4 regions of the Streptomyces sp. NPDC001492 genome follow, and region 2 is predicted to be linked to each of the others. Evidence: riboswitches for the same ligand, from Rfam matches in the RefSeq annotation. Region 2 holds a riboswitch; each other region holds the start of a gene.
The links. A riboswitch is a leader RNA that binds a small molecule or an ion and turns the genes downstream of it on or off. The one in region 2 is predicted to bind cyclic di-AMP.

Region 1 (7,704 bases), on a different contig from region 2:
GAGGCGGCGCTCGCCGCGCTGCCCTGGAGCGACCGCCCCCAGGAGGCCCTGCCGGTGCTCCTGGAGCAGGCCGGCGGTGACCGGGCCCGGGTCGCGGTGTACGCCGCGAGCCGCGCCGCCCGCTTCACCGCACCCTCCGAACTGGCCACCGCACTGGGCGAGTTGCTGACGGGGGAGCGGCCCGCGAAGGTGACCTCCCGCAAGGAGGCGGTGCGTCTCGCGGCCCGCTTCCTGCCGCCGCGCAGGGCGGTGGCGCTGCTCGCGCACGGCTTCGCCCCCGACTCGCACCCCGACGTGCGGACCGCCGTGATCCGCGCCCTGCCGCCGCTGCTGGGCGTGCCGGAGGCCTGGCAGCTGTTGGACGCCGCCGTGCGGGACGACACCCCGGGTGTGCTCCAGGCCGTCGTGGAGGTGGCCCCCTGGGAGCTGGCCGACGGGCACCGCGGCCGGTACGCCGGTGTGGTCGAGGCGGTCTACGAGCCCGGCCTCGCCTCGTACGACGGCTTCTTCGCCTACGGCTTCCTGCGCGGGCTGGCTCCCTGGGCCCGGTACGCGCCCGGACTGGCCGTGCGGCTCGCCGGCACGGTGGGCGACCTGAGCAGCCGGGAACACTGGCAGCACGCGGGGCGGGTGCTGCGCGACCTGGCCCTCTCCGGCCTTCCGCATCCGGTGGGCGGCGCCGCCGAGGGCAGCGCCTTCCACGGCGCGGTGACCGGACTGCTGGCCGCGATGCACACGCCCGAGGGCGGCGTCGAGGCGTTGGAGGACCGGGACCTGCCCGCGCTGCAACGGCTGCGGTCCCTGGTGCCACCGTCCTACGACGGCGTCGCGCCGCCCGAGGCGCTGGAGGAGATCGCCGCACTGCTGGCGCAGGAACCGCTGCTGGCGGCCGAACACGCCGGTCTGCTGGGCCGATTGGTGGACCGGACCGAGGAACCCGACCGGCTGCTCGGGCGGCTGCTGGACCTGGCCGGAGCGCTGGAAGGCACCGGAACGGCCGTCGCCCTCCAGGTGTCCTCCCAACTGGAGGCGGGCTGGGCGCACCGGACCCGGCCCGAGCACGTCGCGGCCCTGCTGGCGGCGGCGGAGCGACTGGCCGGCGACGGCGGCACCGTCCGCGGTCTGCTCGCGGTGCAGCTGGTGGCCCGCACGGCTGCCGGTATCGGCTGGCCGGAGGAGTGGCGGTCGCTGCTGCGGCGGCTGCGCCGGCACCCCGACCCGGACGTACGGACCCAGGCGTACCAGACGATGACGGCGAGAGAGTGACGCAACCGGCCGGCTTCTGCCTCTGAGGCCCCGAGCTGCTTTTGCCTCTGAGGCAAGAAAATTGCCACACAGGCAATAACAGGGCTGAATGGAGAGCATGAGCTCTCCCGAGACCGGGCCCCTTCCCGAGACCGGGCCCTCGGCCGGGCCGGACGAGGTCCTGCCCGCCGTCGCCCCTCAGCTGCGCGCGCTGCGCCGTCGTGCCTCCCTGACGCTGGAGGCCGCGGCGCGTGCCGCCGGGCTGTCGGCCGCCCATCTCTCCCGGCTGGAGACCGGGCAGCGTCAGCCCTCGCTGCCGGTGCTGCTCGCCCTCGCGCGTATCTACGGTACGACTGTCTCGGAGCTGCTCGGCGAGACGGTCGCCGACCGGGACGCCGTGGTGCGCGCCGCCGACATGGAGCCGACCGTCGCGGGCGGCTGGACCTACTGGCAGGCCGGGGCGTCCGGCCGCGGTATGCAGGCCCTGCGCGTCCACGTGCCGTACGGCTCGCAGGGCGACATCGTGCGGGTGCACCCCGGCGAGGAGTGGCTGTACGTCCTCAAGGGACGGCTGCGGCTGCGTCTCGGGGACACCACGCACCGGCTCGCCCCCGGCGACAGCGCGCACTTCGACTCGCTGACCCCGCACCGGATCGCCGCCCAGGATCCCGACGGCGTGGAGCTCCTGTTCGTCCACACCCTGCTGCAGAGCCCGACGGCCACGCTGTGCCTGGGCCCGATCACCGGAGAGATGCCATGAGCAACAGCAACATGGAGGAGAAGTTCCCCCGCGCCCTGTGGGTGCGTCTGATCATCTACATCGCCGTGGGGCACCTCTTCGCGGCCTTCATCTACCTGCTGTTCGCGTTGGGGGCGAAATAGCCGGCCCGGTTCGGTCGAGACGGGCGGTCCGGCTCAGTCGAGCAGCCGCTCCCGCAGCAGCTCGCGGAGTTCCGGGGTGAGCCCCAGGCCCTGCTCCAGGTAGGTGTCGACGTCGCCCCACGTCCCCTCGATCGTCTCGAAGGCCGCCGTCAGATACTCGGCGCGCGCCTCGAACAGGGGGCTGAGCAACTCCATCACCTCGGGGGAGTAGGCCGCGGCGGAGCGGCTGCTGCGGCGCACCTTGTAGCGGCGGTGCTTGGCGTTCGACTCCAGGTAGTCCGCGACGATCGCCTCGCGCTCGACGCCCAGCGCGAGCAGCGTCACGGCTATGGACAGGCCCGCACGGTCCTTGCCCGCCGCGCAGTGCATCAGGGCGGGCACACTGTCGTCGGCGAGCGAGCGCAGCACGCGCGCGTGCTCGGCGGTGCGCTCCTTGATGATCCTGCGGTAGGAGACGATCATGCGGTTCGCCGCCTTGCCGTCGCCGAGGAGCTCGCGCAGCTGCTCGATCTCGCCCTCCCTGACCATCTTCCAGAACCCGGCGCCGTCCGCCGGGTCCGTCAGGGGGAGGTTCACATTGCGCACGCCCGGCAGCTCGACGTCCGGACCCTCCAGCTCCTGGTCCGCCGCGTTGCGGAAGTCGAAGACCGTGTGCAGCCCCAGGGAGGACAGGAACTCGGCGTCCTCCTCGGTCGCGTGCGCGAGATGGCCGCTGCGGAACAGCACCCCGTGGCGCACCCGCCGTCCGTCCACCGTCGGAAGTCCTCCCACGTCACGGAAGTTGCGGACCCCCGCCAGCTCGGGTTCGGTCGACGGGACCTGCTGCGTCACGTGGGCTCCTCCCAGTCCGCCCGGCCGGCGCGGCTCGTCGTCGGGCACCCTCCCGACGATACGACATGGATTCCTGTGGCAATGAGTTGTCCACAGGCGTTGCGACCAGGCCGCACGTGCCTTGATGATGTTGCGGATTGGTCGCACCTGTTCGGATGTGTGAGGGCTTGATGCTGGAGATCGCAGACAACGGCCGTACGTGGCTCCTCTCGGGGCCGGCCAGCAGTTACGCCGTCCATCTCACCGAGGACGACGAACTGCTGCACCTGCACTGGGGCCCCCGGATCGCGCTCGCCGGCGCCGAGGCACTCGCCGTCCGCCCGCTGCCCGACTACCGGCCCTTCGAGTCCCCGCTCGACGGACGCGAGGAGTACCCGGTGGAGGGCGGCCCCCGCTTCGTGCGGCCCGCCCTGTCCGTGCGCACCGACGAACGGCGCGGCACCGAGTGGCGCTTCGAGACGTACGAGGCGGAGGGCGACCACCTCCGGCTGGGCTTCCGGGACGGTGGGCTGGCGATCACGCTGCACTACCGGATGCGGCACGACGTCGTGGAGCGCTGGGTGAGCCTCGACAACGAGGGGCCCGCCCTGGAGCTGCTGAGGGCCGATTCCGCGACCTGGACACTGCCCGAGCGCGAGGAGTGGCGGCTGTCCCAGCTGCACGGCCGCTGGGCCGCCGAGTCCCGGCTGACCGCCTCACCTCTCACCTATGGTGAGAAGGTCATCGGCAGCCGCCGCGGCCACACCGGCCACCAGCACCTGCCCTGGGTCGCCCTCGACACCGACGCCACCGAGGAGCACGGCGAGGTCTACGGCTGCGCTCTGGGCTGGTCGGGTTCCTGGCGGATCGCGGTGGCGCAACTCCCGGACGCGCGCGTGCAGATCACCGGCGGCGCCGGTTACGACGACTCCGGGCTGCTGCGCCTGGAGCCGGGCGAGTCGTACACCACCCCCGTCTTCGCCGGTCTGTGGAGCGACGGCGGCTTCGGCGGCGCGAGCCGCGCCTGGCACGCCTACCAGCGTGCGTACGTCATCCCGGACGCCGACCAGGACCGGCCGGTGCTGTTCAACTCCTGGGAGGCCACCGAGTTCGACATCTCCGAGGAGCAGCAGGGGGCCCTCGCGCGGCGGGCCGCGGCCATCGGCGTCGAGCTGTTCGTGGTCGACGACGGCTGGTTCGGCAAGCGCACCAGCGACCGCGCGGGACTCGGCGACTGGACGGTCAACCGGGACCGCTTCCCGAAGGGCCTCACGCCTCTCGCGGACTATGTGCACGCCCTCGGCATGCAGTTCGGCATCTGGGTCGAACCCGAGATGGTCAACCCGGACAGCGAGCTCTACCGCGCCCACCCCGACTGGGTGCAGTTCCAACCGGGACGAGAGCGGACGGAATTCCGCAATCAGCTGGTGCTGAACCTGGCCCGCGAGGATGTCCAGGAGTATCTCTGGCAGCAGCTCGACGCGCTCCTGTCCAGTGCCCCCATCGACTATGTGAAGTGGGACTTCAACCGCTGCTTCACCGACGCGGGCTGGCCCGGCGAGTCCTACCCGCAGCGCCTCTGGGTCGATCATGTCCGGGGCCTGTACGCCCTGTTGGACCGGCTGCGGGCGGCCCACCCCGGTGTGGCCTTCGAGTCCTGCTCGGGCGGGGGCGGACGGATCGACCTCGGGATCATGAGCCGTACGGACCAGGTGTGGACCTCCGACAACACCGATCCGCTCGACCGGCTCGCCATCCAGCACGGCTTCAGTCAGATCCACCCGGCGCGGGTGATGGCCGCCTGGGTCACCGACAGCCCGAACACCCAGCTCAACGGCCGGGTCAGCTCACTGCGCTTCCGGTTTGTGAGCTCCATGGCCGGCGTGCTCGGGGTCGGCGGGGACCTCACCCGGTGGACCGAGGAGGAGCTCGCCGAGGCCGGCGAGTGGGTGGCGCTCTACAAGGGGATCCGGCCGCTGGTGCAGCACGGCGACCTCTACCGGCTGCGGCCCCCGCGGGGCGGGCTGAGCGCGGTGCAGTACGTGCGCGGGGACGAGGCGGTCGTCCTCGCCTGGCTTCAGGCGCAGAGCCACGGAGAGCCCGTACCGGCGCTGCGACTGCGGGGGCTCGACCCGACGGCATCGTATGAATGCCCCGAAACGGGCGAAATCCATAGCGGTGCCGTATTGCTGCATCACGGCCTGCGGACCGGATTGCGTGGCGACCTCGACGCGGCAGTTTTCCGTCTGCGGCGCATCTGAGCCTTCTGTCCGGTTTGGCGCTCCTTCTTCCTCTTCATTCCAACTCGCTCCCGCATAGGGGATCCTGGAGCAGGGGCACGTGAGGAGCGTCATATCCGTGACGGTGCGTGGCGCGTCATGTTCACGTAATTCATATGGGCAACAAGGCTGTTTGACGGAGACGATCACCCCGGAATTCACGCAGGGTCACCGCGTTTTCTCTCAAGGGATCAATAAAAACGCATTCACGGGGAACCGGCACTTGTTCCTTTGCGTCGTGGTCGCTTACGTTCGCCACCAATCCGGACGGACGCCCAATCCTGCCGCCGCCCGGTGCCCGCAAAACTCACCCGTGAACGGCAGGAGCGGGGGACCCACAGGTACAACCGCCTGTTCCGGTCTCCGGAACGGCTAGGGGTAAAGCCGCGTCGCATACGCGGCCGGGCATCTCCAGCCCGAACCCGACAGCTCACCTCGCAGGCGCCGGAGAGGAATTCGTCATGCCCGCGAAGGGTAAGCACCGTCGCCCGAAGCCCCAGCGCTTCACTCGTTCCATCGCCGTCGCCGGAACCGGTGGCGCCGCACTCGCTCTCCCGCTCATGGGGGCCACCGGCGCCCATGCCGCCACCACTCAGTCCGCTCCTCGGGCGGTTTCCGAAAAGGCCGCGCAGTCCCTTCCGGCCGCCGAGAAGAAGGCGACCCAGAAGAGTGCCGCCGGCCATGCGGGTGTGCGGACCTATTCGGTGCGGGCCGGCGACTACCTCTCGAAGATCGCCGACGAGCATCATGTCGCCGGCGGCTGGCACAGGCTCTACTCGGACAACCGCAGGGCCGTCGGCGACGACCCGTCGCTGATCCATCCGGGCCTGAAGCTGACGATCGGCCGGAAGGCCGCGAGGGACACCGCCAAGTCGTCGTCCTCGTCCGCCTCGAAGACGTCGTCCTCCAGGGCGACCGCCACCAAGGCCTCCGAGTCCGCACCCACCGGCTTCACCCTCCCGGTGATCGGCGGCACCATCGGCACCGGCTACCACGTGGCCGGCAGCATGTGGTCCAGCGGCTACCACACCGGCGTCGACTTCGTCGTCCCGACCGGCACCTCCATCAAGTCCGTAGGCGCGGGCACGGTCGTCTCCGCGGGCTGGGGCGGTGCCTACGGCAACCAGGTCGTCGTCAGGCTCGCCGACGGCTACTACGCCCAGTACGGCCACATGTCCCAGATCTCCGTCTCGGCCGGCCAGACCGTGACCGAGGGCCAGCAGCTCGGCCTCTCCGGCGCGACCGGCAATGTGACCGGCCCGCACCTGCACTTCGAGATCCGCACCACGCCCGACTACGGCTCCGACGTGGACCCGGTCGCCTACCTCCGCTCGAAGGGCGTCGGCGTCGGCTGACATCCCCCCGCAATCACCTGCCCGACACGCTGCCGAAGGCCGGACCTCGATCCCCGGGTCCGGCCTTCGGTGTGTCCCCGCACCATCGCTGACGCCTCAACAGCCCTGGTAGGAGGGTTATTCCGGGCTTGGTGAACACTTTAGAAGTGGCTTATCTCACCGCGCGTCAACCCTTTCCTACGGTCGCGTAGGTCACATTCGAAGGTGAATCATGGTCGATGTGACAGACGATTCGAAGAGTGACAGCAGATCAGTGATCGGGTCGTACGTTGCGGTGGGGGACAGCTTCACCGAGGGCGTCGGCGACCCCGGCCCCGACGGTGCGTTCGTCGGCTGGGCCGACCGGTTCGCGGTACTTCTCGCGGACCGGCGACCCGAGGGCGACTTCAGTTACGCGAACCTCGCCGTGCGCGGCAAACTGCTCGACCAGATCGTGGAGGACCAGGTACCGCAGGCCGTCGAACTGGCGCCGGACCTGGTCTCCTTCTGTGCGGGCGGCAACGACATCATCCGTCCCGGCACCGACCCCGACGAGGTCGCCGAGCGTTTCGAGCGGGCGGTGGCCAGGCTCACCGAAGTCGCCGGCACCGTCATGGTGACCACCGGCTTCGACACCCGTGGCGTCCCCGTGCTCAAGCACCTGCGCGGCAAGATCGCCACCTACAACGGTCATGTCCGGGCCATCGCCGACCGGTACGGCTGTCCCGTGCTCGACCTGTGGTCCCTGAAGACCGTGCAGGACCGCAGGGCATGGGACGGCGACCGTCTCCACCTCTCACCCGAGGGGCACACGCGCGTGGCGCTGCGCGCCGGGCAGGTCCTCGGTCTCGAGGTGCCGGCCGACCCCGACCAGCCCTGGCCGCCGCTCCCGCCGCGCGGCACCCTCGAGGTGCGACGGGACGACGTGCACTGGGCGCGTGAGTACCTGGTGCCGTGGATCGGCCGACGGCTGCGCGGCGAGTCGTCCGGGGACCATGTCACGGCGAAGGGCGCACTGTCGCCGGACGACATCAAGATGCGGATCGCTTCGGTGGCCTGAGGGCTGCCCGGGGTCGTCCGAATCCGTGCTGGGCGAGGCGCTCCGGATGGCTTGAGAACGGCCCTCGCCGCGACGGGCGGTGAAGCGGCCCGGT
Region 2 (7,704 bases):
GGAACTCGCCCGGTTCGCCGCCGAGGGCCCCACGGCCGAGGAAATGGAGCGCGCCCAGGCCCAGCTGGAGCGCGAGTGGCTGGACCGGCTCGGCACGGTCGCGGGCCGCGCCGACGAACTGTGCCGGTTCGCCGTCCTGTTCGGCGACCCGCAGCTCGCCCTCACCGCCGTCCAGCGCGTCCTGGAGGTGACGGCCAAGGAGGTCCAGGAGGTCGCCAAGGCACGCCTGCGGCCCGACAACCGCGCGGTGCTCGTCTACGAGCCGCTCTCGCCCGAGTCCGCGGAGCACACCCAGGACGAGGACTTCCCCGAAGACCCCGAGTCCGAAGCCACGGTGGAAGCCACCGACCAGAACGAGGAGGCGGCCAAGTGACCGAGCTCGCCACGATGCAGTTCCACCCGCAGCCCCGGGCGGGCGAGGCCAAGCCGTGGGCGTTCCCGTCCCCCGAGCGCGGCGCGCTCGACAACGGCCTGACCGTCCTGCGCTGCCACCGCCCCGGCCAGCAGGTCGTCGCCGTCGAGGTGCTCCTCGAGGCGCCCCTGGAGGCCGAGCCGGCCGGTTTCGAAGGCGTCGCCACGATCATGGCGCGGGCCTTCTCCGAGGGCACCGACAAGCACTCCGCCGAGGAGTTCGCCGCCGAGCTGGAGCGCTGCGGAGCCACCCTCGACTCGCACGCCGACCACCCGGGCGTACGACTGAGCCTGGAGGTCCCGGCCTCCCGTCTCGCCAAGGCGCTCGGTCTGCTCGCCGACGCCCTCAGGGCGCCCGCGTTCGCCGACAGCGAGGTCGAGCGGCTGGTCCGCAACCGCCTGGACGAGATCCCGCACGAGCTGGCCAACCCCTCGCGCCGTGCCGCCAAGGAGCTCTCCAAGGAGCTGTTCCCGGCGACCTCGCGCATGTCGCGCCCGCGCCAGGGCACCGAGGAGACGGTCGAGAAGATCGACGCGGCGGCCGTACGCGCCTTCTACGACCGCCATGTCCGGCCCGCCACCGCCACCGCGGTGGTCGTCGGCGACCTCTCCGGCATCGAGCTGGACGCCCTGCTCGGCGACACCCTGGGAGCCTGGACGGGCACCAAGGCCGAACCCCGCCCCGTGCCGCCGGTGACCGCCGACGACACCGGGCGCGTGATCATCGTCGACCGTCCGGGCGCCGTACAGACGCAGTTGCTCATCGGCCGCGTCGGCGCCGACCGGCACGACCGCGTGTGGCCCGCCCAGGTGCTCGGCACGTACTGCCTCGGTGGCACCCTCACCTCCCGCCTGGACCGCGTCCTGCGCGAGGAGAAGGGCTACACCTACGGTGTGCGCGCGTTCAGCCAGGTCCTCAGGTCCGCCCCGGACGGCTCCGGTGCCGCGATGCTCGCCATCAGCGGCTCCGTCGACACCCCGAACACCGGCCCGGCGCTCCAGGACCTGTGGACGGTGCTGCGCACGCTCGCCGAGGGCGGGCTCACCGACGCCGAGCGAGACGTCGCCGTACAGAACCTCGTCGGTGTGGCTCCGCTGAAGTACGAGACCGCGGCGGCCGTGGCCAGCACGCTGGCCGACCAGGTCGAGCAGCACCTGCCCGACAACTACCAGGCGACGCTGTACCGGCAGCTCGCCGAGACCGGCACCGTGGAGGCCACCGCGGCGGCCGTGAACGCCTTCCCGGTGGACCGTCTGGTGACGGTTCTCGTCGGTGACGCGGCCCAGATCAAGGAGCCCGTCGAGGCCCTCGGGATCGGCGAAGTCACCGTCGTGACAGCCGAGTAGAGGCTGCCTCAGCGGCACGCGCGCGTAGGGGCCCTGGTGACTGATGCGTCACCAGGGCCCCCTAATGTCCGGATTGCGGGAGAGGTTGCCTGTCTGCCCTGTGGCATGCGCTACAAAAGGCGTGATCCGTTTGGGGATTGAAAGTGCTCCCGCTTAGCGTCTTCCGGGCTGTCCGTCAGGCACCGCGCCGCACCCGCGGCACCGGACAGCCATCGCCGAGTCCCCGTACGGCGCGAGCCAGGGGAGCCGGGGACCCACCGCAGTCCCTGGGGTGAATCGGACGCCCGCGCGTGCAGCGAGGGGGTCCGTAGGAGACCTTCCTGCTCCGAACCCGTCAGCTAACCCGGTAGGCGAGAGGGAAGGAAAGGACCAGCCACCACATGGCGTTCACGCGCGCCACCGGGAAGCACCGTCGCCCCACACGGATGCACCGCACCACCACCCGCGCCGCCGGGGTCGCGGCCCTCGCCACCACCGGCGTCATCGGCACCCTGGCAGCCCCCGCGCTCGCCGCCGACACCTCCGTCGAGCAGACCGGCCTCACCCCCGTCATCGCCATCGGCGACACGATCGCCGACAGGATCGACGCCCAGGCCGACGCCCAGAAGCAGGCCGCCGAGGAGGCCGCGCTCAAGAAGGCGGCCCAGGAGGCGGCACGCCAGAAGGCCGCCGCCAAGGCCAAGCAGGAGCGCGAGGCCAAGGAGCGCGCCGCGCGCGAGGCCGAGCGCAAGCGCCTCAACACCTTCGTGGCGCCGATCTCGAACTCGTACGTCTCCACCGGCTACCGGGCCAGCAGCTCCCTGTGGTCCTCCGGCAGCCACACCGGCATCGACTTCCACGCCGCGAGCGGCACGGCCGTCCACGCGGTCGGCTCCGGCACCGTCGTCCAGACGGGCTGGGGCGGCGCCTACGGCAACCAGATCGTGATCAAGATGCAGGACGGCACGTACACCCAGTACGGCCATCTGTCGTCCATAGGCGTCTCGGTGGGCCAGACGGTCACCCCGGGCCAGCAGATAGGCCTCTCCGGCGCGACCGGCAACACCACCGGACCGCATCTGCACTTCGAGGCCCGTACGACCCCCGAGTACGGCTCGGACATCGACCCCGTCGCCTACCTGCGCTCGCACGGCGTGAACGTCTGACGACAGGTCGCAAGACCCCTCTTGAGGCCCCGGCTCCCGAGCCGGGGCTTTCGGTGTTTCTGCCGCCCCGCTGTCCAAAAAATATCCATGGATTCCGGCCCGCCGTCGGAAATTCCGGCTCCGTGCAATAGAGTCACCGATACACGTCAATCATCGACGTTTCACGGGGATTAAGTCGGAGGTCGGTCATGCGTATTCCGGCGCACTCGGTGTGCACGGCGATCCGGGACGACATCGTCGCCGGTGTCTACGAGCGTGGCAGCCGGCTCACCGAGGAACTCCTCGCGCGCCGCTACGGAGTCTCGCGTGTCCCCGTGCGCGAGGCCCTGCGCACCCTGGAGGCCGAGGGCTTCGTGGTGACCCGGCGGCACGCGGGCGCGTGCGTCGCGGAACCGACCGAGCAGGAGGCCGCCGACCTGCTGGAGATGCGCATGCTCCTGGAGCCGCTCGGCGCCTCCCGGGCCGCCCAGCGGCGCACCGACGCCCATCTCAAGGTGCTGCGCGGCCTGGTCAGACTGGGCCAGGAGCGGGCCAGGAGGGGCAACAGTGAGGATCTGCGCTCCCTGGGAGGCTGGTTCCACGAGACGCTCGCCCAGGCCTCCGGCAGCCCCGCGCTGGCGTCGATGCTGACCCAGCTGCGCCACAAGATCGCCTGGATGTACGCCGTGGAGGCACCCGCCAACCCCGTGGAGTCCTGGGCGGAGCACGGCGCGATCGTCGACGCCGTGGCCCGTGGCGACAGCGAGCGCGCGCGGGCGGTGACCACCCTGCATACCGAGCGCTCGAGCGCGGTGCACCGGCTGCGGTTCGGCGGCCCGGAGCGGGCGAACGGTGTGAGGAACTCGCAACATGCCGTAAACATGTCGGGCCTGCGGCATTAACACGGGCGCCGTATACAAAGAGAGAACAATTCGCGGGGCATTATTTCTGCTGCCCGCGACCGGAAATTGCACCACCTAGGTGCGGGAAATGCGAAGGGCTCGCCCGGCAATTCGGACGAGCCCTTCTGTGGTGCCGTGATCAGACGGTCTCGGGGAGTTCCTCGAGACCCTCGGAGACCAGCTTCGCCAGCCGGTCGAGGGCGACGTCGGCACCCTCGGCCTCGGAGGCGAGGACGATCTCCTCGCCGCCCTGGGCGCCCAGGCCGAGAACGGCCAGCATGGAGGCCGCGTTGACGGGGTTGCCGTCGGCCTTGGCGATCGTCACCGGGATACCTGCGGCCGTGGCGGCCCGGACGAAGATGGAAGCGGGGCGGGCGTGAAGGCCCTCGGCCCAGCCGACGTTGACGCGGCGCTCAGCCATGTGATGCTGCCCTTCAGTGTCTCAGGGTTGTCTAGACCAGTTTCCCACACGTGAAGCGTCTCCGGAGCGGTTCTGTGTTCCGTCCGGGGTGGGCGGTCGGGCCGCGGCCTCGGCCCGACTTCCGTCCTTGTTCTCTTCTCTGCGGACTGCCGTGTTCTCCACAGACTGCCTCGCGCCGTTGTCGGACGCGAGCCGTACTCTGGGGCCCATGCAGACCTCGCCGGACCGGCACGAGTACCCCGCCCACTGGGAGGCCGACGTGGTGCTGCGCGACGGCGGCACCGCGCGCATCCGCCCCATCACCGTTGATGACGCCGAGCGCCTGGTCAGCTTCTACGAGCAGGTTTCGGACGAGTCGAAGTACTACCGCTTCTTCGCGCCCTACCCTCGTCTGTCCGCCAAGGACGTCCACCGCTTCACGCACCACGACTTTGTGGACCGGGTGGGACTCGCGGCCACGGTCGGCGGCGAGTTCATCGCCACCGTACGCTATGACCGCATTGGTGCCGACGGCATGCCCGCGTCGGCTCCGGCCGACGAGGCCGAGGTCGCCTTCCTCGTCCAGGACGCCCACCAGGGGCGCGGGGTCGCCTCCGCCCTCCTCGAACACATCGGCGCGGTCGCCCGGGAGCGCGGCATCCGCCGCTTCGCCGCCGAGGTGCTGCCCGCCAACAACAAGATGATCAAGGTGTTCACGGACGCCGGGTACACCCAGAAGCGCAGCTTCGAGGACGGCGTCGTACGCCTGGGGTTCGACCTCGAACCCACCGACCGCTCCCTCGCCGTCCAGCGCGCGCGTGAGCAGCGTGCCGAGGCGCGGTCGGTACGGCGGCTGCTCGTGCCCGGCTCCGTCGCCGTCGTCGGCGCGGGCCGCAGCCCCGGAGGTGTGGGCCGCAGCATCCTCGACAACATCCGGGACGCCGGCTTCACCGGGTCGCTGTACGCCGTGAACAAGGCGCTCCCCGAAGACGTCAAGGAACTCGACGGCGTCCCCGCCCACCGCACTGTCCGCGACATCGACGGACCCGTCGACCTCGCGGTCGTCGCCGTGCCGGCCGAGCACGTCCCCGAGGCCGTCACCGAGTGCGGCGAGCACGGTGTGCAGGGACTCGTCGTCGTCTCGGCCGGGTACGCCGAGAGCGGGCCCGAAGGGCGCGAGCGCCAGCGCGAACTCGTGCGGCACGCGCGCACGTACGGCATGCGGATCATCGGGCCGAACGCCTTCGGGATCATCAACACGTCCTCCGAGGTACGGCTGAACGCCTCCCTCGCCCCCGAGATGCCCCGCCCCGGCCGGATCGGCCTGTTCGCCCAGTCCGGCGCCATCGGCATCGCGCTGCTGTCCCGGCTGCAGCGCCGCGGCGGCGGCGTCACCGGGGTCACGGGTGTGTCCACCTTCGTGTCGTCCGGCAACCGCGCGGACGTCTCCGGAAACGACCTGATCCAGTACTGGTACGACGACCCGGACACCGATGTCGTGCTCATGTATCTGGAGTCCATCGGCAACCCCCGCAAGTTCACCCGTCTCGCCCGCCGCACGGCCGCCGCCAAGCCCCTGGTCGTGGTCCAAAGCGCCGGATCCGCCCCCCAGGGACACGCCGTACGGGCCACACGGCTGCCGCACGCGACGGTGTCCGCCCTGCTCAGACAGGCCGGCCTGATCCGCGTGGACACGATCACCGAGCTGGTCGACGCGGGCCTGCTGCTCGCACGGCAGCCCCTGCCGGCCGGCCCGAGGGTGGCGATCCTGGGGAACTCCGAGTCCCTGGGGCTGCTCACGTACGACGCATGCGTCTCCGAGGGGCTCAGGCCGCTGAGGCCGCTGGACCTCACCACCGGGGCCTCGGCGGAGGACTTCCACCAGGCTCTGCTGCGGGCCCTGGGGGACGACTCGTGCGATGCGGTCGTGGTGACCGCGATCCCGGCGATCGGCGAGGAGTCACCGGGGGATGCCGAGCTGGCGGAGGCGCTGCGATCGGCCGCCGAGTCCGTTCCGGGCAAGCCGGTACTGGTGGTGCACGTGGAGCTCGGCGGCCTCGCGGAGGCCCTGTCGGCCGCGACCAGCACCGCACCGCAGCCGGACACCGCGGCGACCGCCACCCGCCGGTTGCGCCCCTCACAGCAACTCCCCCCTCCGGTACGGGCCCAGGAACCCGCGGCCCCCGCCACCTGCTCCCGCCTCATCCCCGCCTACCCCGCCGCCGAGCGCGCCGTCCGCGCCCTCGGGGAAGCCGTGAAGTACGCCCAGTGGCGCCGCGACAGCACCGACCCCGGCAAGGTGCCCGAGTTCGAAAACATCGACGAGAAGGGGGCCGCCCGGCTCATCGGCGGGATGCTGGCGCGCGGGCAGGGGCTCACGCTCGGCACCGAGGAGACCTGCGAGCTGCTCGGGCAGTACGGCATCCCCGTGCGCAGGGCGGTGCCCGCCTTCACCCCGGACGACGCCGTCCGGGCCGCCGAGACCCTCGGCTACCCCGTCGCCCTCAAGGCCACCGCCCCGCACCTGCGCCACCGCGCCGACCTGGGCGGTGTACGCCTGGATCTCGCGGACGAGGAGCAACTGCGCCGGGCGTACGCCGAGTTGACGGAGCTGTTCGGAAAGCCGGAGGAGCTCAGGCCGGTCGTGCAGGCGATGGCGCCACGCGGCGTGGACACGGTGGTACGGGCCGTCATCGACCCGGCGGCCGGGGCCGTCCTGTCCTTCGGGCTCGCCGGAGCCGCCTCCCAGCTGCTCGGCGACATGGAGCACCGTCTGGTCCCGGTCACCGACCGGGAGGCGGCCTCGCTGGTCCGGTCGATCCGGACGGCGCCGCTCCTGTTCGGCTGGCGTGGCTCGACCCCGGTCGACACCCCCGCACTGGAAGAGCTGCTGCTGAGGGTGTCCCGGCTGGTCGACGACCACCCCGAGGTCGTCGCCGTGACCCTGGAGCCGGTCGTCGTCGCCCCCCGTGGTCTGACCGTCCTCGGCGCCTCCGTCCGCCTCGCGCCGCCACCGGCCCGCGACGACCTCGGGCCGCGCACCCTTCCCGTCTACTGAGACGTCCGCCGGGACAGCGCTGACCGGTGCCTCGCAGTCAGTGCACCCCCGTAGGATGGACGTCATGGCCAAGACCAGTACGACGACCCAGGGGCTGCGCGCGGCGATCGAGCGCAGCGGCTACTACCCGGCCCTCGTGGCCGAGGCGGTGGAGGCCGCCGTGGGCGGCGAGCCCATCCGGTCGTTCCTGGTCCACCAGGAGACCACGTTCGACGCGAACGAGGTGCGCAGGCACGTCACGGTGCTCGTCCTCACCGGCAACCGCTTCATCGTCAGCCACACCGACGAGCAGGCCGCGGACACCACCTCACCGACGCCCTACGCCACGACGTCGACGGAGTCCGTGAAGCTCGGCCGGATCTCCTCGGTCGTGGTCAGCCGGGTGGTCGCCAATCCGGAGCAGTACCAGCCGGGCACCCTGCCCCGCGAGGTCGTCCTCACCATCGGCTGGGGCGCGGTCTC
Region 3 (7,704 bases), on a different contig from region 2:
ACCGGCGCCCGGAGCTCGGGGTGGCCGTCCGGACGACGAGCGGTGAGGTCGTCCGCGGGCGCGTGCTGGTGAACTGCGCCGGGCTGTACTGCGACGAGGTGGCCTGGCTGACCGGGGACGACCCCGAGATGCGGATCGTGCCGTTCCGGGGCGAGTACTACGAGCTGGCCCGCCCCGATCTGGTGCGCGGGCTGGTGTATCCGGTGCCGGACCCGGCGTTCCCGTTCCTCGGTGTGCACCTCACGCGCGGGATCGACGGCGGCGTGCACATCGGGCCGAACGCGGTGCCTGCGCTGGCGCGGGAGGGATATGACTGGGGGGTCGTACGGCCGCGGGAGGTGGCGCGGACCCTCGCCTGGCCTGGGGCGTGGCGGATGGCCCGGCACCACTGGCGGTACGGGGCCGGTGAGCTGGCGCGGTCGGTGTCCAAGGCGGCGTTCACCACGGCCGTGCGGCGGCTTTTGCCGGCGGTGACCGCGGATGATCTGGTACCGGCCGCGGCGGGGGTGCGGGCGCAGGCGGTGCTGCGGGACGGGGGGCTGGTGGACGACTTTCTGATCAAGGAGGGGGCTCGGGCCGTGCATGTGCTGAATGCGCCCTCGCCTGCGGCGACCGCTTCGCTGCCGATCGGGCGGGAGGTGGCTGGGCGGGCGCTGGCCATGCTGGCGGCGGTGTGAGGTTGCCCGGGGGCGGGCCGCCGTCCCTGGGGGCCGCCGCCCCCAGACCCCCGCTTCGGCCCTTGAGGGGCCTCGTCCTCAAACGCCGGACGGGCTGGCATTGCCGACCGGCGCCGAGAAGTGGCACCCCGGACTGAGAGGTGCCTGCGCCCCGTAAAATCGACCCCACTGTGTCTGACTCCCTCAACACCCCCGAAGCCCCCCGCCCCGGCGATCACGTGCCGCACATCCCCGGAGTGTCCGTCCGGCATACCCGGACCAAGGGGGAGCCACGGTTCCCGGACGGGCCGAAGGCTGATCCTGCCGGGTCGCACTTCGAGCGCCGGATCCGGAGTTTTCAGCCGCGGCGGAGCCGGGTGACCGCCGGGCAGGCCGATGCGCTGCAGCGACTGTGGCCCAAGTGGGGGCTGGACATCGACGGGCAGCGGACCCTCGATCTCGGCGAGCTGTTCGGGAACGGCAATCCCGTCGTGCTGGAGATCGGGTTCGGGATGGGTGAGGCCACCGCGCAGATGGCCGCCGCGGACCCGGAGACGAACATCCTCGCCGTGGACGTGCACACCCCGGGGCAGGGGAACCTGCTCAACCTCGCCGACCACGACGGGCTGTCCAACGTCCGCGTGGCCAACGGGGACGCGATCATCCTGCTGCGCGAGATGCTCACCCCGGATGCGCTGGACGGGCTGCGGGTCTACTTTCCCGACCCGTGGCCGAAGAAGCGGCATCACAAGCGGCGGCTGATCCAGCCGGAGTTCCTCGACCTCGCCGCGGCCCGGATCAGACCCGGCGGCATCGTGCACTGCGCGACCGACTGGGAGCCGTACGCCGAACAGATGCTCGAAGTGCTGACGGCGCATCCGGAGTTCGAGAACACGCAGCCGGAGGGCGGTTTTGCGCCCCGTCCCGACTTCCGGCCGCTGACCCGTTTCGAGGGCCAGGGACTGGACAAGGGACATGTCGTGAACGACCTGCTCTTCCGTCGCGTACAGCACCACAACCAGCCCCCCACCGGCGCCTGAAGCCCCACGGCCCTGCGGGCAATCCGAAGTACCGTCGCGGGCGGCGCCCTCCCTCGTTAGGGTCAATGCCGTGGCCACCTTTCCCCCGTACCCGACGCATCCGCCACACCCCGGCGGCCCGGCCGGCGGTGCGCTCGGGCACGCTCACTGGTGGCAGCGCAGAGCGGTCCGGTACGGCGCGCTCATCACCCTGCTCGCGCTCTCCGGGCTCGTCATCCTCGCCCTGGTGCGCGAACAGACCGGCACCGAAGGGTTCCTGGTGGGGCTCGGGCTGGCCGTGCTGCCCGTGCCGCTTCTCATAGCCGCGTTCCGCTGGCTGGACCGCGTCGCCCCCGGCCCCTGGCGCAACCTGCTGTTCGCCTTCGCCTGGGGGGCCTGTGCGGCGGCGCTGATAGCGATCGTCGCCAACAGCTTCGCCACGAAGTGGATAGCGACGGCGACCGCCGACCCGTCCAGCGCGGACACCCTCGGCGCGACCGTCATAGCGCCCATAGTCGAGGAGTCCTCGAAGGCGGCCGCCGTGCTGCTCGTCTTCCTCTTCCGCAGACGCGACTTCACCGGGATCGTCGACGGCGTCGTCATAGCCGGGGTCACCGCCACCGGCTTCGCGTTCACCGAGAACATCCTCTACCTGGGCACCGCCTTCGGCACCGACCAGCTCACCGGTGACCGCGGCATCGCCTCCGTCACCGCGGCGACGTTCTTCGTGCGCATCATCATGTCCCCGTTCGCGCATCCGCTGTTCACCGTGCTCACCGGCATCGGCTTCGGCATCGCCGCGCTCTCCGCGGAGCGCCAGCACCTGCGGCGCGTCCTCGTCCCGCTCTTCGGCCTGCTGCTCGCGATGAGCATGCACGCGATCTGGAACGGCTCCTCGGACTTCGGCGAGTACGGCTTCTTCGCGGTGTACGCGGCCTTCATGGTGCCCGCGTTCGGCCTGCTGACGTGGCTGGTGATCTGGACCCGCCAGCGCGAACTGCGCACCGTGCGCGAGGAACTGCCCGCCTACGCCGTCGCGGGCTGGCTCACCCCCGCGGAGCCCTATGCCCTCGGTTCGATGCGGGCACGCCGGCTGGCCCGCGAACACGCCGCCCGCCACTTCGGCAAGCCCGCCGCATGCGAGGTCGCCCGGTACGAGGCGTACGCGACCTCGCTGGCCTTCCTGCGGCACCGGGGGCGCCGTGGCCGCGCCGGCGCCGACTTCGTCGTCAGGGAACGCGAGTTGCTGGACGAGCTGTGGCGGCGCCGGGAGGTGGCACGCCCGGCGCTGGACCACGCGGCGCGGATGACGGCGCCCCCGGTGCCGGTGGCGGCGCCGCCCTGGCCGGTGTACGGGGCGTACGGGTACCCGGCGGTGCCGAATCCCGCGTACAACCCGTACCGGTCGTAGGACCTGAGGCCAGTCACAGGACCAGGGGGGTCAGGCCGACGCTTCCGTCAGGCGGGCGACCTCGGTGTCCGTGAGCGTCAGCTCGCCCACCGCGAGCAGTGCCGGGAGCTGCTCCACCGTCCGCGCGGAGGCGATCGGGGCGGCGACCGTCGGCTGGGCCGCGAGCCAGGCCAGGGCCACCGTGGCGACCGGGGCGTCGTGGGCCTGGGCGATCTCGTCGAGGGCGGTCAGGACCCGCTGCCCCCGCTCGGACTCCAGGTGCTTGGCCGCGCCGCCCGCCCGCGGGCTGTCGACCGTCGTGCCGGGCCGGTACTTGCCGGTGAGGAAGCCGGAGGCGAGGGAGAAGTACGGGACGGCGGCCAGACCGTAGCGCGCGGCCAGGTCCTGCAGCTCGCCCTCGTACGTGTCGCGCGAGACCAGGTTGTAGTGCGGCTGCAGGGCCACGTACTTGGCCAGGCCCTCGCGGTCGGAGAACTCCAGGGAGGCGCGGAGCCGGTCGGGCGAGATGTTGGACGCGGCGATGTGCCGGACCTTGCCGGCCTGCACCAGCTCGTCGAGGGCGCCGACGATCTCCTCGACCGGCACCTCGGGCTTGTCGAAGTGGGTGTAGTAGAGGTCGATGTAGTCGGTGCCGAGGCGGCGCAGGGAGGCCTCGGCCGCGGCCTTGATGTTGGCCGCGGACAGGCCCTGGAACTCGGGGTGCTGGCTGACCTTGGTGGCGATGACCACGTCGTCGCGGTTGCCGCGCGCCCTGACCCACTTGCCGATGATCGTCTCGGACTCACCGCCCTGGTTGCCCTCGGCCCACGACGAATAGGAGTCGGCGGTGTCGACGAAGTTGCCGCCGGCGGCCGTGTAGGCGTCGAGCACGGCGAAGGAGGTGGCCTCGTCGGCGGTCCAGCCGAAGACGTTGCCGCCGAGGGAGAGCGGGAAGACCTCGAGGCCGGAGGAGCCCAGCTTGCGCAGAGAAGGAGAAGTCATGCCAGACGTCAACGTCCGCCCCGGAGGCCGGTCTTCCGCAGCGGGCGCAAAGATCCCGTAAACAAGCGGACTACGGCACTCCGGGTACGGACGGAGAACGTACCGGTGTCAGGGGTTGAGGCCCTTGCTGCGCAGCCACGTCATCGGGTCGATGCCGGTGTCCTGGCCGTCGGGGTGGACCTCGAGGTGCAGGTGCGGGCCGGTCACGTTGCCGGTGGCGCCGATGCGGCCGATGACGTCACCCGTGCCGACCTTCTGGCCGACGCTGACGCTGATCGACGACTGGTGGCAGAACCAGAGCTCCGTGCCGTCGTCGAGGGTGAGGATCGTGCGGTAGCCGTACGAGCCCGCCCAGCCGGCCTGGGTGATGGTGCCGGAGTGGATGGCCTTGATGAGCGTGCCCGTGGGGGCGGCGAAGTCGAGGCCCGTGTGGTAGCCGGAGGACCACATGGAGCCGGCCTGACCGAAGGTGCCGGTGATCGTGTACGACACGACCGGCAGCTTGAACTGCTTGGCCAGCTCGGCGAGCTTCGCGGCCTCGGCGGCCTTCTTGGCGGCCGCCTCCGCCTTCTCCTTCGCGGCGGCGGCCTTGGCCGCGGCCTCCTTCTCGGCCTTGGCGGCGGCGTCGTCGACCTGCTGGGCGAGGGCCGCCTCGGTGGCCGCCTGGCTCTTGCTGTCGATCTGGACCTGCTGCGACTCGGCCTGCGCCATGATCCGGTCGCGCAGCGCCTCACCGGCGCCCTGCGCGGTGCCTGCGGACGTGGTGGCGACATCGCTGAGCGCGGTCGCGGAGCCCTTGGGGGCGTCGGAGCCGCCGTCGAAGACATGGCCCACGGAGGCGAGATCGGGCATGGAGATCGACACCGGCGGCTTGCCGGTGTTGGCGCTGGCCATGCCGCCCGCGCCGACGGCGGCTATGACGCCGACGCCGAGGACCGTGGAGCTGCGGGCGAGTCCCCCGCCGCGCTGCTTGGCGACGCGGTGCCGGCCGCGTACCGGGGCGAGGGAGTCCTCGGTGGGATTCCACTCCTCCCAGGGGCCCTCGTCGGTGCGTCGGACGGCGAAGCCGAAGGGCTCGGTGCTCGGCACGAACGGGGCTTGTGGGGCAGGCGGGTTGGACGCCACGTGGGCGTGCTCCTTTCCTTCCTTCTCGCCTACCGGGTTAGCTGACGGGTTCGGAGCAGGAAGGTCTCCTACGCGCGTATACCTGCCGTGCTGCCACGGCTGTATCAGCGCGATTCACCCCAGGGTGGTGGTTCCCCGGTTCCCTTGCGGGATTCGGCGCGTGCGCACGGAGCCGCCTCTTGTGACGGCTGGGACGACCGCGCTGCGTTATCGAACGTTAATAGACCCGGGGTGCCGATTCCAAGGTGTTCCGCTTGATCATTAACCTTTCCGACCTGGACGTACGGCGCATGAACGGCGAAAAACGGGCGAGTTGACCGCACCTCAGAAACCCCACAAGTATTGACCGTATGTCAGTTGTTATGCGGAGTGGGTTCACCTGATCACACCCGGTCACCTACGGGAAGGAAGTGTGAAGACGGTCAGGGCCGTCGTACGGCGAGCAGCGCCATGTCGTCCGCCATGGCCTCACCGGCGTATCTGCGCACCTCCCGCGCGAGGGTGACGAGCAGCGCCGCGGGGTCGTGGAAGACCCGGCCGGCGAGCCGTTCCGCGGGCTCGAAGAACACCCCCTGCTCGTCCCGCGCCTCCGACAGCCCGTCGGTGTACAGCAGCAGCGTGGCCCCACTGCGGAACGCGGTCTCCTCGGCGCGGTCGGGCCAACTCCCGAGCCCGCCCATGCCGAGCGGCAGGGCGGGCTCGCGGGCGTGCAGGGTGCGCACGGTGCCGTCCGGGCACAGCAGCAGCGGGGGCGGATGGCCGCGGGTGACGATGCGTACGACGCCTTCGCCGTGCGGGAGTTCGGCGAGCACGGCGGTCGTGAACCCCTCGAACAGCTCGATCCCCGCCCGCCGCGTCGCCTCGCGCTCCAGCGCCCGGTCCAGCCGCTGCGCGACCGCCTCCAGCGTGGCCTCCTGCTCGGCGGCCTCCCGGAAGGCCCCGATGACCACGGCCACGGCGGCCACCGCCCCCATTCCCTTTCCGCGTACGTCGCCCACGACCAGCCGTACGCCGTGCGGGCTGTCCTGCACGGCGTACAGGTCGCCGCCGATGGACGCGTCCGCCTGCGCGGCCTCGTACCGTGCCGCGATCGCGAACCCGCCGATCCGCTCGGCGGGCTCGGGCAGCACGGCGCGCTGGGCGGCCTCGGCGATCTCGCGCTGCGAGGCGAGCTCCTCGCGGCTGCGGCGGACGAGGAGGTTGATGAGGACGGCCAGCACGGAGACCGTCGACACGGTGGCCAGCTCGGTCACCGCCTCGACCTGGAGGAGGATGCCCACCTCGGCGTGGATCGCGGTGACGACCAGGACGGTCGCGACGCCGGTGAGGACCGTCCCCCGGCGCGAGTAGAGCGGGGCGGCGACCAGGGGTGCGGCCGTGAAGAGGGGGCCCGCCGTGAACCGCGACGGGGTGAGGTAGTCGTAGCAGGTCCCGCCGACGATCAGCAGCGCCGGGAGCAGCCGCACGAAGGTGCGTGCGTATGAGATCGGCCCCTCGTGCTCCACCCCTCAAGGTTTCCCGGGACGGCGGCGCGGGGCGAGCCGGATGGCCCGACCGGGGGAAACACTCAGGGCCGGAGTCCAGTGACTGGACTCCGGCCCTGAGCCTTGAGTAGCGGGGACAGGATTTGAACCTGCGACCTCTGGGTTATGAGCCCAGCGAGCTACCGAGCTGCTCCACCCCGCGTCGTTGTGTAACCAGCATACGCCATCCGCGGGGCTGTCTGCGCCAGGGTTTACGTCCGCCCTGGTTCACCTGTGTTTTTTGGGGTGCGCGGGGCCTGCGTCAGGCGGCCGGGTTGTCCGCGTGGGTGAGCGTCTCCCAGGAGACGAAGAGGTCGTCGGTGCCGGCCGGGCGGGTCTGCTCGACCAGCTTGTGGGCGGCCGGGACGGGGGTGCCGAGCCGGTTCTCCAGATGGTTGAGGACGACCTCCAGGTCGGGACCCATGTTCCCGACGACCCTGCCGCCGCACAGCCACCGCGGGGGCTTCTCCCCCATCTCGTAGCGGGCGTGGAAGTCGAGGGCCGCCTTCAGCCGGTCCTTGACGTCGTCGTACAGGTCCACGCCCTGGTGCCAGGCGGTCTCGGCGATGTGCGCGGTGGCGGCGAGGGAGTAGCCGACGTGCTTGAAGTTGCGGCAGGTCTCCTGCGCGATCCCGTCCTCGAACTTCGTCTCCTTGAACCAGTACGTCTCCAGCTTCTGCACGGTGTTGGCGTCGGAGCCGGCCGGGGTGAGCGGGATCTTGCCGTCCTTGCGCAGGTAGAAGTAGTCGGGCACCAGGCCGCGGAAGCGTTTGACGGCGGCGTCGAAGGTCTTGTGGTCGTCGGTGAAGACGGCGATCCCGATGGCGGCGTCGGTCATCGCGAGGTCCCAGTTGCCGTTGTAGTCGGGGAGGTCCCTGGTGACCTCGGGAAGGTAGGCGGTGCGCAGCATGGCCGCGAACCGCCGTACGCGGTCGGCGGGCCAGCCGGCGCCCGGTGCGTACCGGACGATCTCCGCGGCCCGCGCCCAG
Region 4 (7,704 bases), on a different contig from region 2:
GCCCCTTCAGTTCCTTGGTCGCCCCGGTGAAGGAGAACTCGGCCTCCTGCTCGCCGGAGATGACCTCGGGCTCGACGCCCAGGATGTCCACGACGCCCCGTACGAACTCGTCGCGGTTCGAGGCGTCCCGGGAGGCCGACGTGGCCACGAACCGCACCTTGTCGGCGCCCAGTTCACGGATCACCTCCGCGTAGTCGCGGCACGCCGCGAACGTCCGCTCCAGCGCCTCGGGGGCCAGCCGCCCGGTCCGGTCCACGTCCTGTCCGAGCCGCACGATCGTCATGCGCCGGTCGAGTTCCAGCAGCTCACCGGTGACAGGGTTCACGTCGGCGACGAGCAGGCGGATGGAGTTCGTACCGCAGTCGACGGCGGCGACCCGCCTGAATCCCTCGGGAACCATCGGCTTGGACGCGAAGAAGCCGCTGCGGATCGCGGTGGGGTCAGTGACCTCGCCCTGCGCCTCGCCGGGGAGTTCGTCCGCCGGGTCCGGGGCTTCGAGCGGCTGCACGCACGGGCCCTTCAGCCACCACTCCGGCAGCATCGCGATCGCCTCGTCGCCCAGCGGGTTGACGCCGGGGCCCGCGGCCAGCGAGTGGCCCACCAGCACGTGCAGGCACTTCACCCGGTCGGGCATGCCGCCCGCGCTGGGGAAGCCCTCCAGGACCTCGATGGCGTCACGGCGCGCGAGGTAGTCCTCGTGCGCGGCGCGGTAGGCGGCGGCCAGCTCCGGGTCGGTCGCCAGCCGCTCGGTCATCTCCTTCATGACGCCGTTCGCCTCCAGCGTGCCGATCGCCGAGGCGGCACGGGGGCACGTCAGGTAGTACGTCGTCGGGAAGGGCGTGCCGTCCGGCAGGCGGGGGGCCGTCTCCACGACGTCCGGCTGGCCGCAGGGGCAGCGGTGCGCGATGGCCCGCAGCCCGCGCGGCGGCCGCCCGAGCTGCTGCTTGAAGGCCTCGACATCGGCGTCGGTGGGCTCGGTGCGCGGGGTGGGCGGCGGGGGCGTATCCATGCCTGTACTGAATTCCTCTGTCGGTTCACTGGGCGGAGGCGTCGGACTTGTCGACCCCGTCCCAGACGTTCGTGTACCAGGGGCGGTTGCCCGCGCCCTGCTCGAAGCGCGACTGCTTGGCCACGCTGGGGTCGATCACGACGTAACTCGTCTCCCCGGGCAGCACATAGTGCAGCCGCAGCCGGATCTGCTGCTCGGCGTACTCGTCGTCCTGCCAGCGGGCCTTCAGGTCGCGCAGCTGCTCGACCCGCGCCCTGGCCTGCTCCCTCTGCCGCTGGAGATCGGCGATCTGGGAGCGCTGGGAGACGTACTGCCTTATGGGGTACGCCAGGGCCACCACCATCGAGCACAGCACCAGGGCCAGCAGCGCCGCCCGGCCGGTCAGCCGAGACCGGCGGGCCTGCCGCTTGGTCTGGGAGCGGTAGACCCGGGCCGCCGTCTGCTCACCGAGCAGCCTGATCCTGGTCGCGGTGGAGAACCGGTCCCGGTCCTTCACGGCCATGTCGCCGCCTCCCGTCACACGTGCGTACGTCCCCGCACACGGTACGGGACCGGTACGGGGACGTACGTACGACTGGCTAAGGCTTAGCCCAGGAAGGCTCAGCCCTTGCTGTGCCCGATTGTCCGCGGAGCGGACGTGCGGGAAGGCTCAGCCCTTGAAGCGCGGGAACGCGCTGCGGCCCGCGTACTCCGCGGCGTCGTCGAGGATCTCCTCGATGCGCAGCAGCTGGTTGTACTTGGCGACGCGGTCCGAGCGGGCCGGGGCGCCGGTCTTGATCTGGCCGCAGTTCACCGCGACGGCGAGGTCGGCGATGGTGACGTCCTCGGTCTCGCCGGAGCGGTGGGACATCATGCACTTGAAGCCGTTGCGCTGGGCCATCTCGACGGCGTCCAGGGTCTCGGTCAGCGAGCCGATCTGGTTCACCTTGACGAGCAGGGCGTTGGCGATGCCCTCCTCGATGCCGCGGGCCAGGCGCTCCGGGTTGGTGACGAACAGGTCGTCGCCGACGATCTGGACCTTGTCGCCCAGCTTGTCGGTGATGACCTTCCAGCCGGCCCAGTCGTCCTCGAACAGCGGGTCCTCGATGGAGACGAGCGGGTAGGCCGCCACGAGCTCCTCGTAGTACTCGGTCATCTCGGCGGCCGAGCGGGACTTGCCCTCGAACTCGTACGTGCCGTCCTTGTAGAACTCGGAGGCGGCGACGTCGAGCGCGAGCGCGATCTGCTCGCCGGGGACGTAGCCGGCCTGCTTGATGGCCTCGATGATGAGGTCGAGCGCGGCGCGGTTGGACTCCAGGTTCGGGGCGAAGCCGCCCTCGTCGCCGAGGCCGGTGGACAGGCCCTTGGTCTTCAGCACCTTCTTGAGGGTGTGGTAGACCTCGGCGCCCCAGCGCAGGGCCTCGGAGAAGGACTCCGCGCCGATCGGGGCGATCATGAACTCCTGGATGTCCACGTTGGAGTCGGCGTGCGAGCCGCCGTTCAGGATGTTCATCATCGGCACCGGCAGCAGGTGCGCGTTCGGGCCGCCCAGGTAGCGGAAGAGCGGCAGGTCGCTGGCCTCGGAGGCGGCGTGGGCGACGGCGAGGGAGACGCCGAGGATGGCGTTGGCGCCGAGGGAGCCCTTGTTGTCGGTGGCGTCCAGGTCGAACATGGCCTGGTCGATCAGGCGCTGCTCGGTGGCGTCGTAGCCGACCAGCTCGGGGCCGATCTGCTCGATGACGGCGAGGACGGCCTTCTCGACGCCCTTGCCCTGGTAGCGGTTGGGGTCACCGTCGCGGAGCTCGATGGCCTCGAAGGCGCCCGTGGAGGCGCCGGACGGGACGGCGGCACGACCCGTGCTGCCGTCGTCGAGGCCGACCTCGACCTCGACCGTGGGGTTGCCTCGGGAGTCCAGGATTTCCCGGGCTACGACGACGTCGATGGACGGCACGAGCATCTCCTTCTTGGATGTGACACGGCTACGGCAGTAGCGCGGTGGCTCTGCGGGATGAGCCTAACCGCCTGAGGCCGATCGGCCACGCTGCCGACCACCTCTTGGGCAGAACCGAGAGTAAATTGTTTCCGAACGGAACAAAGAGAGGGCGCAAAAAGAACCCCGCCCCGGTGCGTACGGGGGAACACGCACCGGAGCGGGGAGACCGCGAGGCCGTCACTTGAGGTGCAGCTGCTGGCCCGGGTAGATGAGGTTGGCGTCGGAGACGATGTCCTTGTTCAGCTTGAACAGCTTCTGCCAGCCGCCCTTGACGCCGTGCTTCTCGGCGATCGAGCTGAGGGTGTCGCCCTTGACGACCTTGTACTCGCCGTCGCCCTTCTTGACCTTCTTGCCGGTCGGGGTGGTGACGGTCTTCTGGGTCTTCGTGCTCTCGGTCTTCGCGGCCGGGCGCTCGGCGGAGCGGGAGGCGGCCTGCGAGTCGCTGGAGCGGGCGCCGGTGGAGGGGGCGCTGCCGTTGTAGGCGGCACCGGACAGGCCCGTGCCGCAGACCGGCCAGGCGCCCTTGCCCTGGGAGGCGAGGACCTTCTCGGCGACGGCTATCTGCTGCGCCTTGCTGGCCTGGTTGGCCTGCGGGGCGTAGGCGGTGCCGCCGTACGCGGCCCAGGTGGAGGCGGAGAACTGCAGGCCGCCGTAGTAGCCGTTCCCGGTGTTGATGGACCAGTTGCCGCCGGACTCGCACTGGGCGACCTTGTCCCACTCGGAGGCGGTGGCGGCGGAGGCGTTGCCGGCCGCCATCAGCGGAGCGGCGATGGCGACACCAGTGACGCCGGCGAGCGCGGCGACGCGGGTGGCCTTGGACGGACGGCGGTGCTTGCCCTTGCCGGAAAACAGCATGGTTCGATCCCCTCACCGACGCCTGCGAGGTGAGCTGTCGGGTTCGGGCCGGTTGAGTTGCCCGGCCGTGCTCTCGCTCTCACGAGACACGGCTACACCCCTAGCCGCCCGTCAACTGCCCGGGCAGGCACCTACCTTGGGTCCCCCGCTCCTGCCTACGGCGCTTTACGCGACGACTGTTCCCGTACCGCCGCTGGCAGGATTCGGCGTTGCGGCAGCCGGGGCTCGTGTTGACGAGCGGTGACGACGGTAGACACGCGTTCCGCCGAATTTCAAAGACGATCAGGGCTTCTGAGACTCATCCCACACTTTCACCAAACCGGACATTCAGTGGCGAAGTGTGACGTGAACTCCCGTTGTTTTTCGCCCTATTCGGCACTGAGTTTCAGGGTCTGACCGGCGAAGATGTGGTTCGGGTCGGTACCGATGGCCTTCTTGTTCTCGGCGTAGAGCGCACGCCACCCGCCGTCCAGGTGAAGGGAGTCGGCGATCGAGGCGAGGGTGTCGCCGGCGTGGACGGTGTACGTGTCGTGCGTGCCGCCGTCGGCCTTGGTCGAGTCGGCGGCCTTGCCTGCCGTCTCCTCGGCGCTGGCGCCGCGGTGGCGGCCGGTGCCGGTCGTGCCGGTGTCGACGAGGGTCCAAGTGGACGCCGGGGGCTCGGGATTGTCCGAGTCGTCACCCTTCGCCCCGTCTGTCGCCGAGCTGTCGGCACCCTGCGAGTTGCCCGTGGCCTTCTTGGACGCAGAGGTGGAAGGCGAGGCGGATGTACCGGATTCGGTGGAGTTGTCCGTCGCGCTCGCGGAGGTCGAAGGGGAGGCGCTGGAGGACGAATCCGACGAAGAGGACCTATCGGAAGCGCTGCCCGAGGAGTTGGAGAGACCGGTCGAGTCCGACCCTCCGGAGGAATCGGACGAACCGGAACCGCCGCCCAGCACACCGGTGTCGATGTCGGCCGAACCCGCGTCCTTGGTGAGCCCGGAGGTCAGCCCGCAGGTGTGGAAGGCGCCGACGCCCTGGTCGTCCAGGAGCTTCTCGGCGACGGCTATCTGCTGGTTACGGCTGGCGAGGTCGGCCCGGGGGGCGTAGTCGAGGCCGCCGTACTTCTCCCAGTTCTCCTGGGTCAACTTGAGCCCGCCGTAGAACCCGTTGCCGCCGTTCTCGCTCCAGGAGCCGCCCGTCTCGCACTGCGCCACCTTGTCCCAGGTGGTGCCGTCCGCGGCGCTCGCGCCGCCGGCGGCGAAGAGCGGGATCGCGATGGCGGAGCCGGTCACCCCGGCCGCGACGAGGATTGCCGGAGCCTGACGGGGGCGACGGTGTCGACCGTTCCCGGAGAGCATGCGGAGGCCTTTCACAAGACAGCAGTGACCGCGCGGCGCATGACACCGACAGGCGTTCGATGCCACCGCGCTGGACCGTGAACGTAGCGGCTGCCGATCACTTGTCACAAGTTAATGCCGCGTAGATCACGTGAAGATCACAGACTTGAACGCGCGTCACGTTTGACCGGTTCGCAGCGGCGGCGCATCCGCCGGCGCGCTGCGGATACGGTCGTCCTGTGAACGTCCCGAACACCGCACCCGAACTCTTCACCTGGGAATTCGCCGGCGACCCGTATCCGGCCTACGCCTGGCTGCGCGAGCACTCCCCCGTCCACTGGACGAAACTTCCCAGCGGGGTCGAGGCATGGCTGGTGACCCGCTACGCCGACGCACGTCAGGCGCTCGCGGACGGGCGGCTCTCGAAGAACCCCGAGCACCACGCCGAGGACGCGCAGGGCAAGAGCCGGACCGGTATCCCGGGTGAGCGCAGCGCCAACCTCATGACGCATCTGCTCAATATCGACCCCCCGGACCACACCCGGCTGCGCCGTCTCGTCTCCAAGGCGTTCACCCCGCGCCGGGTGGCCGAATTCGCGCCGCGGGTGCAGGAGTTGACGGACGACCTCATCGACCGGTTCGCGCCGCACGGCGAGGCCGATCTGATCCACGACTTCGCCTTCCCCCTCCCCATCTACGCGATCTGCGATCTGCTCGGCGTCCCGCGTGAGGACCAGGACGACTTCCGCGACTGGGCGGGGATGATGATCCGGCACGGCGGCGGTCCGCGCGGCGGTGTCGCCCGCTCCGTGAAGAAGATCCGCGGCTATCTCGCCGAACTCATCCACCGCAAGCGCGGCGACCTCGGCGAGGACCTGATCTCGGGTCTCATCCGCGCCTCCGACCACGGCGAGCACCTCACGGAGAACGAGGCCGCCGCGATGTGCTTCGTGCTTCTCTTCGCCGGCTTCGAGACCACCATCAACCTGATCGGCAACGGCACCTACGCGCTGTTGCGCAATCCCGGGCAGCGGCAGCGGCTCCAGGAGTCGATCGGGCGCGGTGAGAGCGCACTGCTCGACACCGGTATAGAGGAGCTGCTCCGCTACGACGGTCCCGTGGAACTGGCCACCTGGCGCTTCGCCACGGAGCCGCTGACCATCGGCGGGCAGCACATCGCCACCGGTGACCCGGTCCTGGTCGTCCTGGCCGCGGCGGACCGCGACCCGGCCCGCTTCCCCGAGCCCGACACGCTCGATCTCTCCCGCCGGGACAACCAGCACCTCGGATACGGCCACGGCATCCACTACTGTCTGGGCGCCCCGCTGGCCCGGCTCGAAGGCCGCACGGCCCTGGAGACGCTGCTGCGCCGCCTGCCCGATCTGGAGCTCGCCGCCGACCCCGCCGAGCTGCGCTGGCGGGGCGGGCTCATCATGCGCGGGCTACGAGACCTGCCCGTGCGGTTCACCGCCGCCTGACCGGCCGCGGCCCTCCGTCTCCTTGATCGCGTCCCGGTAGGCCCGGGCGGCCGCCCGCAGCGCGGCCTCCGGGTCCACGCCCGCCGCCTCGGCGCGCACCGCCAGCGCGAGCAACTCGTAACCGACGCCCTCCGCTTGGGGCAGCGGCACGTCCAGGCCCGCCGTCCGCACCCGCGAAGCCAGCTTCGCCGAGAGGGCCAGGCCCGGCTGGCCCAGCGGTATGCCCTCCGTCACCGAGGTGCGCTGCTTCTCGACCGCCTTGGTGCGCAGCCAGTGCTCCTTGACCTCCTCGGGCGTGGCGGCGGTCTCGTCGCCGAAGACGTGCGGGTGGCGGTGGATGAGCTTGGTGACGATGCCGGCGGCCACATCGTCGACGGAGAAGGGGGCGTCCGGGTCCTCCTCGGCTATCCGGGCGTGGAAGACCACCTGGAGCAGGACGTCGCCCAGCTCCTCGCGCAGTTCGTCGCGGTCGCCCTCCTCGATCGCCTCGACGAGTTCGTACGCCTCCTCGATGCCGTACTTCGCCAGGCCCTTGTGGGTCTGCTGGGACGACCAAGGGCACTCGGCGCGGATGCGGTCCATGACCTGGACGAGGTCCAGGAGGCGGGCGCCGGGGAGGTCGTAGGAGGCGGGGAGCAGCTCCAGCTCCGGCATCTGTATCCGTCCGGAGCCTGCCAGCCGGGCCAGCCCGTCGCTGAGGGCCGGCTCGCCCTCGCCGGTCGCGACCACCACGACCGTACGGCCGCCCGCGCACGCGTCGACCAGTTCCTCGGCGGTGGGGGCGGCCTCGTCGACCCGGATGCCCGCCTCCCGCAGATACGGCAGCTGCGGGTGGGCGCCGTCCGAGCACAGCACGCGGTCGGCGGCGTGCAGGGCCTGCCAGGCGGGCCAGGACAGCAGGCCGGGCGCGACGCGGTGGCTGGTGGTGAGCAGGACGATACGGCCGGGGGCCTGTCCGGAGCTGGTTGCGTCGGAGCTGGTTGCGTTCACGATCCGAACGTAACGCACGCCGCCGACCGCGCCGGAAGTTGTCCACAGGGCTGTGGTCGGCTGGGCCGCTGTCCACAGGGCGGC

Region 1: it holds a riboswitch for cyclic di-AMP, as region 2 does, so the genes downstream of both, ACWC1K_RS05335 (M23 family metallopeptidase) here and ACWC1K_RS22180 (M23 family metallopeptidase) in region 2, are expected to answer to the same signal.
Region 3: it holds a riboswitch for cyclic di-AMP, as region 2 does, so the genes downstream of both, ACWC1K_RS38075 (M23 family metallopeptidase) here and ACWC1K_RS22180 (M23 family metallopeptidase) in region 2, are expected to answer to the same signal.
Region 4: it holds a riboswitch for cyclic di-AMP, as region 2 does, so the genes downstream of both, ACWC1K_RS35075 (transglycosylase family protein) here and ACWC1K_RS22180 (M23 family metallopeptidase) in region 2, are expected to answer to the same signal.

Annotation. Positions count from the first base shown of each region.
Region 1 is NZ_JBSFHW010000003.1:257,615-265,318, reverse strand. It holds gene ACWC1K_RS05360 (hypothetical protein) at 1-1,266, shown strand, start outside; gene ACWC1K_RS05355 (helix-turn-helix domain-containing protein) at 1,364-2,005, shown strand; gene ACWC1K_RS05350 (DUF6126 family protein) at 2,002-2,127, shown strand; gene ACWC1K_RS05345 (tyrosine-protein phosphatase) at 2,161-2,958, opposite strand; gene ACWC1K_RS05340 (alpha-galactosidase) at 3,129-5,198, shown strand; cyclic di-AMP (ydaO/yuaA leader) riboswitch at 5,515-5,673, shown strand; gene ACWC1K_RS05335 (M23 family metallopeptidase) at 5,678-6,571, shown strand; gene ACWC1K_RS05330 (SGNH/GDSL hydrolase family protein) at 6,825-7,610, shown strand.
Region 2 is NZ_JBSFHW010000017.1:46,415-54,118, reverse strand. It holds gene ACWC1K_RS22190 (M16 family metallopeptidase) at 1-373, shown strand, start outside; gene ACWC1K_RS22185 (M16 family metallopeptidase) at 370-1,758, shown strand; cyclic di-AMP (ydaO/yuaA leader) riboswitch at 1,962-2,126, shown strand; gene ACWC1K_RS22180 (M23 family metallopeptidase) at 2,139-2,903, shown strand; gene ACWC1K_RS22175 (GntR family transcriptional regulator) at 3,092-3,784, shown strand; gene ACWC1K_RS22170 (HPr family phosphocarrier protein) at 3,924-4,205, opposite strand; gene ACWC1K_RS22165 (bifunctional acetate--CoA ligase family protein/GNAT family N-acetyltransferase) at 4,414-7,242, shown strand; gene ACWC1K_RS22160 (DUF5998 family protein) at 7,298-7,704, shown strand, end outside.
Region 3 is NZ_JBSFHW010000041.1:17,815-25,518, forward strand. It holds gene lhgO (L-2-hydroxyglutarate oxidase) at 1-677, shown strand, start outside; gene trmB (tRNA (guanosine(46)-N7)-methyltransferase TrmB) at 848-1,696, shown strand; gene ACWC1K_RS38065 (PrsW family intramembrane metalloprotease) at 1,767-3,086, shown strand; gene ACWC1K_RS38070 (aldo/keto reductase) at 3,117-4,067, opposite strand; gene ACWC1K_RS38075 (M23 family metallopeptidase) at 4,176-5,192, opposite strand; cyclic di-AMP (ydaO/yuaA leader) riboswitch at 5,204-5,361, opposite strand; gene ACWC1K_RS38080 (PP2C family protein-serine/threonine phosphatase) at 5,615-6,697, opposite strand; tRNA gene ACWC1K_RS38085 (tRNA-Met) at 6,805-6,878, opposite strand; gene ACWC1K_RS38090 (alginate lyase family protein) at 6,978-7,704, opposite strand, start outside.
Region 4 is NZ_JBSFHW010000035.1:28,590-36,293, reverse strand. It holds gene ACWC1K_RS35095 (Ppx/GppA phosphatase family protein) at 1-400, opposite strand, end outside; partial or broken gene ACWC1K_RS35090 (DUF501 domain-containing protein) at 608-1,009, opposite strand; gene ACWC1K_RS35085 (FtsB family cell division protein) at 1,035-1,511, opposite strand; gene eno (phosphopyruvate hydratase) at 1,659-2,945, opposite strand; gene ACWC1K_RS35075 (transglycosylase family protein) at 3,159-3,836, opposite strand; cyclic di-AMP (ydaO/yuaA leader) riboswitch at 3,841-4,009, opposite strand; gene ACWC1K_RS35070 (transglycosylase family protein) at 4,205-5,173, opposite strand; gene ACWC1K_RS35065 (cytochrome P450 family protein) at 5,392-6,630, shown strand; gene ACWC1K_RS35060 (nucleoside triphosphate pyrophosphohydrolase) at 6,595-7,620, opposite strand.